Regions from separate parts of the Catenovulum sp. SX2 genome, predicted to be linked through region 1. Evidence: predicted binding sites of a transcription regulator. Region 1 holds the regulator's gene; the other holds the start of a gene.
What was found. The regulator LexA, encoded in region 1, represses DNA repair genes until DNA is damaged. The targets are predictions, from matches to a motif close to TACTGTATNNNNATACAGTA.
Positions count from the first base shown of each region.

Region 1 (3,439 bases):
CAAATAGGATTTTGCTGTTTGACGGGCTTTTTCGATTGGAATATTTTTACTTTTCGCTTCGTCTTCAATCGCTTTTTTTATAACAGGGGACGCTAATAACGAGGTAATTAAATTATCGCGTTGCCATAAACGCGGCCCTGCCATAGCAAGACGTTGGCGCTGGAAGTGAAAACGCGCAACACGTAACAATTTGTGGCTGATTTCATCATCTGAACCATAGTTTTCAACAACATGACGAATGGATAGCGGTTCATTAATTGAAATGAAGTTATCTCGGCCGGAAAACAACACTATAAAGAACTTTTTCAACCAGCTAGGTTTTCTTTGGTCGTTGAACAAGGTTTTTATGTTATTGGTTTCAACACCCGGTGAGCGCCCCCAAGCGACAAAACAAGGCACAAGTTTGGCGTCTAAATCTGTGTTGACTGTATGTAAATCCAATACGGTTTGTATTTGTGCTTTCGCGTCGGTTTCACCAGACGATTTTTGTAACACAGGTTGTAATTTATCTAAACACACGTAGCGGCGAAACAGCTGCTCACCAATTTTTACCGGCTTAAATGGGCTAGGTAAACCTGCTTTACTACAGGCTCGTTTTAACACCAATAAATCGGTTATCGAATCGTGTTTTAATACATAAAATATTGGCTGTGTACCACAGTCTTGTGTGAGCTTATCAAACTGGCCTAATACCAATTTTGACTTTGTTAACAAGCGTGTGGGGTATTCAATTAAATAGCTGAATAGCTTTTTGTAGTCAGTCATCTAATAACAAGTAGAAAAAAATTTGCCGTTATTGTAGCACGGCAACTTATTATTTGGTTAGCTTCGGATTTTGCAAATGTTGGATTAAATTCAGCTTGAGCTTGTGTTTTTATCTAGCCTGTATATACTAACAGTACTTTGTACTGTATGGATAAACATTGTTATGCGCCCACTCACGCCAAGACAAAGCGAAATATTACAGCTGATAAAAGACAATATTCAAGAAACTGGCATGCCACCAACGCGTGCTGAAATAGCGAAAATTTTAGGTTTTAAATCACCCAATGCTGCGGAAGAACACTTAAAAGCGTTAGCGAAAAAAGGTGTGATTGAGATTATGGCCGGTACCTCACGTGGTATTCGCTTAGTTGCCCAAGATGGTGACTTAGTTGAAGAGGAAGGTTTACCGCTAATTGGCCGTGTAGCGGCTGGTAACCCAATATTAGCAACTGAACACGTTGAACAACACTATAAAGTTGACCCTGCATTGTTTCGACCAAATGCAGATTTTTTACTGCGTGTACACGGCGACAGTATGATAGATGTTGGTATTTTAGATGGTGACCTATTGGCTGTACATAAAACTCAAACTGCACAAAATGGTCAAGTTGTGGTAGCTCGGGTCGAAGATGACGTAACTGTTAAACGTTATCAACAAAAAGGCCATAAAGTTATTCTAATTGCCGAAAATGCTGATTTTGCACCAATAGAAGTTGATTTAACCACTACACCTTTTGCAATTGAAGGTTTAGCTGTTGGTGTTGTTAGAAGTACAGGTGGCTTCTAAGTTTTATTTTTCCTTTTTCTCCTTTGTGTAATAAAGAAGAGTGTTAAGTGGTTATTTACCTTGCACTCGCCTTTATTGCTATGATCTTGCCGCTTGCTGTTTTTTCCTTTCAACTAATATCTAATAAATTCCCTCGCTTAATTGTTAAAAAATAAAAATATTTTTGTTTGTTATTGGATCTAATGCAAATCATTGTCTATTTTTTATTCATAACCTATGCAAACGCATGTTTGTATACGCAGTAATAAAATAAAACTAATGTTGTATTAATTGATGTGGGAATCGTTGCGCTAACAATCTAACTTCTACACGCCAATTGATCAGCAAAAAACAAGGAGTTTTAGCTGTGGTCAAAAGAGTTGTTGCATTTATCTTCGCTGTTATAGCGTCTAGCTTATCTTTTGTATGTTTAGCTTCAAACGAGCGGAGTGATCTAAACTTGCCGGTTGGGGTAACAGACATAAGCCAAAAAGTTTATGACTTACATATGACGATATTTTATATCTGTATCGCCATTGGGGTTGTGGTTTTTGGTGCAATGCTGTGGGCTATGGTATTTCACCGTAAATCAAGAGGGGTGAAAGCGGCCAATTTTCATGAAAGCCTAAAAGTGGAAGTGGCATGGACTATAGTACCCTTTTTCATTTTGATTGGTATGGCAATCCCAGCTACAAAAACCTTGTTTGAAATGGAAGACGCTTCCGAGTCTGACATTAGCATTGTCGTGACAGGCTCACAGTGGAAATGGCATTACAAATACCTAGATGATGACATTGAGTTTTATAGTTTGATGTCGACCCCAATGGAACAAATCCAGAATAAATGGGTAAAAGGTGATACCTATTTACTTGAGGTGGATAAACCTTTAGTCATTCCAACCAACCGCAAAGTCCGTTTTTTAATGACTTCAGATGATGTAATTCATAGCTGGTGGGTGCCTGATTTTGCTGTGAAAAAAGATGCAAACCCTGGTTTTATTAATGAAGCTTGGACTCGCGTAAACGAGCCCGGCATTTACCGAGGTCAATGTGCTGAATTATGCGGTAAAGATCATGGTTTTATGCCTGTAGTGGTCAAAGCTTTGCCACCAGAAGAGTTTGATGAGTGGATGGCTCAGCAAAAAGCGCTTAAAGCTGCTGCTGCCGCAGAAGAAGCTAGATTATTGGCAATGAACATGAGCTTTGAAGAGTTGATGAAAGAAGGTGAAGCGGCATACATGGGTTATTGTGCGGCTTGTCATCAAGCCAATGGCGCTGGGTTACCTGGGGTATTTCCATCATTAATTAACAGCCCAATAACCTTGGGTGATGTAAACGGCCATATTGATATAGTGGTTAATGGTAAAAAAGGTACGGCCATGCAAGCTTTTGCTAAACAGATGAGTTTAAAACAAATAGCGGCAGTTGTTACCTACGAGCGCAACGCTTGGGGTATGAACTCCGGCGATTTAGTCCAACCAAAAGATGTTCATCAATTTATAAATCAGGGCGAATAAGGGAGATTAATGTATGAATTCAGTGACTAGCACTCAAGACACTGCTGCGCACGAATCTGACCACGGACATGATTCGCACCATGCACACCACGGTCCTGCTAAAGGGATAAAACGCTGGTTGTATACAACTAATCACAAAGATATTGGCACCTTATATTTATGGTTTGCCTTTATTATGTTTTTAACCGGTGGCGCTATGGCTATGGTGATACGCGCCGAATTATTTCAACCTGGGTTGCAAATAGTTGAGCCACACTTTTTTAATCAAATGACCACAGTGCATGGTTTGATTATGGTATTTGGTGCTGTTATGCCTGCATTTACCGGTTTAGCGAACTGGATGATACCTATGATGATAGGTGCGCCAGATATGGCTTTACCTCGGATGAATA
Region 1 covers NZ_CP182493.1:1,662,573-1,666,011, reverse strand. Annotated here, with positions in the region: gene plsB (glycerol-3-phosphate 1-O-acyltransferase PlsB) at 1-765, opposite strand, end outside; gene lexA (transcriptional repressor LexA) at 929-1,552, shown strand; gene coxB (cytochrome c oxidase subunit II) at 1,923-3,047, shown strand; gene ctaD (cytochrome c oxidase subunit I) at 3,061-3,439, shown strand, end outside.

Region 2 (3,439 bases), 2.0 Mb from region 1:
GAGATTTTCAATTGAGTCGATAGAACTCAACATATTTTCAAAAATCTCATCTATGGTTGGATAACTGCCATCTCTAACTGCTAAGAAAGTTCCTAGGTCAGGTACGTACAGTTGTGTAATAACATTGTTTTCGACTGTTATTTCTACAGGTGGAAATATATCTACATTCGGACAATCACTAGGATAATTTGCATAAGTATAGGTATAAGTGTTTATTTCAAGATTATCCCATTTGTGTTTATTGGCACTAATTAAGCCTTCTAATTCAAACCTTGAATCTTGATCAGAGGTGCCATTACAGCCAACAAGAATCAAACTGCACATTATTAACTGGATTAACTTCATCGACCTTCCTTGTATCATTAGTTTCAAAAGGCATCATATGTTAAAGCCAAATAAAAAAGTGTAACTTATTGTTACCTTGAAGAAATACTATTACTACCCCTCACCCGATATCTTGGCCTGCTTTACGTCCGCTTCTTCAATATTCACTTGCTCGATTGATTTAAATCGAGTTGATATTTTATCTGCCGATATATGAATTTTTCGCACATCATCTGCCGCTTGGTCTATATGTCTAGCGAGCATGTCAAAGCGACCTTGGAAGCGGTTAAAATCTTCAGCCAAATGAATTAAATGTTTTTGAATGGTGTGAATTTGTCCGCGGGTTGCTTCGTCTTTGAGTACAGCTTTTGCTGTGGTTAATACCGCCATCAGCGTACTAGGTGATGTTAACCAAACTTTTTGCTGCCAAGCAAAATCAACAATATCTGAATGATAAGCATGTATTTCGGCAAATATTGCTTCTGCTGGTAAAAATAAAATAGCGCTGTCGGCGGTTTCTGGGGGCAATATGTATTTGTCGGCAATGTCTTGAATATGCTTTTTAATATCTTGTTTAAACTGACGTTCAAAAGCACGTTTTTCAATTTCGGATATTTGTGGCTGAATTAAATTTTTAAACGATTCTAGTGGGAATTTTGCATCTATCACAATATTGCCAGTAGGTTTAGGCAACAATAATTGGCAGTCAGCTATTTTACCATTAGACAAGCGCGACTGTTTAATAAATTGATTAGGCGCTAATACATTTTCAATTAACGAATAGAGCTGAACCTCACCAAATGCGCCGCGGCTGCGTTTATCGGTTAACACACTTTGTAAACTAACTACGTTGCCTGATAGCTCTGTGATCTTTTTCTGCGCTTCGTCTATCAAGGCCAAACGCTGCAAAATATCAGAGAATGTTTTAACTGTGTTTTCAAAGCCTTCGGCCAGTTTGTCATTCATTTTTTGCGACATTTTATCTAAACGGCTTTCAGTCACATTCGACAATTCATTTAAACGTTTAGCAACGGTTTCACTGTGGTTTTGAATGGCTTTAGACAACTCTTGCCTATGCTCATGGTGTTGACGAGTCAGTTTATCTAGCAGCTCGATTCTGTGCTGGGTGTCTGATTTATCCGCAGTATGAATTAAATTAAGTAACTGCTGGAATTGTTGAGTTTGCCTAGATTCTAAATTGGCAAATGACTCATGTACTTGATTCATTAACGACATACGCAAATCGTTAAATTCATTCATTTGCAGCTGTAAAAATTTGTTTTTATCGTTAGAAACAAAACGTGTAATGGTCAAAACCAATAATAATAAAGTGGAAATGGCGCTGAGGATAAAAATAGCCGGGAATAACCAAGTCGAATCGAACATATGCATATCAACTGTAAATATTTACAGTAAATTTAGCATTAGGGAAATTTGTTGGCAATTATTTATTTGTAGATCAAGATACTTTAGAAACAAGGAAGGCTATGTGTAGCCTTCCCATTCTGCAGAAAAACTTAAGTGATTACTTTAATTTTTCATCTAACTCAGCAATTTTAGCACTCCAAATTGCAGGGCCTGTTTGGTGAACATTATTACCGCTTGAATCTACAGCAACGGTAACTGGCATATCTTCTACTTCAAATTCGTAAATAGCTTCCATACCTAAGTCTTCAAATGCGACTACTCGCGCCTTTTTAATCGCTTTTGCAACTAAATAAGCAGCACCACCAACAGCCATTAAATACACAGCTTTATGGTTTTTAATTGATTCAACAGTAGCTGGACCACGCTCAGCTTTACCTATCATACCCATTAAGCCAGTTTCAGCTAACATCATGTCGGTAAATTTATCCATACGTGTTGCAGTTGTTGGGCCTGCAGGGCCAACAGCTTCGTTACCTACAGCATCAACTGGGCCAACGTAATAAATAAAGCGGCCGTTAAAATCAACACCATTTGGTAAAGCTTCACCACGGGCTAAATATTCTTGGATACGTTTATGTGCTGCATCTCGGCCGGTTAAGATTTTGCCCGACAATAACACTGTGTCACCGGCATTCCAGCTTTGAATTTCTTCTTGGGTAATGCCATCAACATTTACACGGCGAACATTGTCACCAATTTCCCAAGTAACTTCAGGCCAATCTTCTAACTTAGGTGGAGTTAAATCCGCAGGGCCTGATCCATCTAAATAGAAATGAGCATGGCGAGTTGCTGCACAGTTGGGGATCATCACAACTGGTTTAGAAGCTGCGTGAGTAGGCGCAGTTTTGACTTTAATATCAACTACAGTCGTTAAACCACCTAAACCCTGTGCACCTATACCTAAATCATTTACTTTGCGGTATAACTCTAAACGCAGTTCTTCTTCAGCGTTTTGTGCGCCGCGCTCAATAAGCTCTTGAATATCTACCGATTCCATTAAGCTTTCTTTGGCTAAAACACCGGCTTTTTCAGCCGTGCCGCCAATACCTATACCTAACATACCCGGTGGACACCAACCAGCGCCCATAGTTGGTACTGTTTTTAATACCCAATCTACAATTGAATCGCTTGGGTTTAACATCACCATTTTCGATTTGTTTTCTGAGCCGCCACCTTTGGCTGCGATCATCACTTCAATTTTATCGCCAGCAACCATATCAATATGAACAACTGATGGTGTGTTGTCTTTGGTGTTTTTACGTGCACCTGCAGGATCTGCAACGATAGACGCACGTAACGGGTTATCTGGATTCAAATAAGCACGGCGCGTGCCTTCATCAACCATTTGTTGTACGGTTAAATCGTGTTTGTCCCACTGCACTTGCATACCAATTTTTACAAAACAGGTAACTATGCCGGTATCTTGACAGATAGGTCTGTGCCCTTCAGCTGACATGCGCGAGTTAATTAAAATTTGCGCCATTGCGTCTTTCGCTGCTGGGTTAATTTCTTTGTTGTAAGCCGCTTCAACAGCTTTAATATAATCTAATGGATGATAGTAGGAGATAAACTGCAAAGCATCTGCAATGCTTTCAATAAAGTCTTGTTGCTTTATTACTGTCATGATCTTTCCTCGGTGGCTTGATATATTTTATATTCCGTGTGCAATATGATAACCTTGTTGTCC
Region 2 covers NZ_CP182493.1:3,803,212-3,806,650, reverse strand. Annotated here, with positions in the region: gene ACMZOO_RS16070 (DUF6174 domain-containing protein) at 1-324, opposite strand, end outside; gene ACMZOO_RS16065 (DNA recombination protein RmuC) at 439-1,716, opposite strand; gene ACMZOO_RS16060 (fumarate hydratase) at 1,850-3,376, opposite strand.
Region 2: a site for LexA is predicted at 1,720-1,739, ahead of ACMZOO_RS16065 (DNA recombination protein RmuC). Genes of this name have one in related genera too.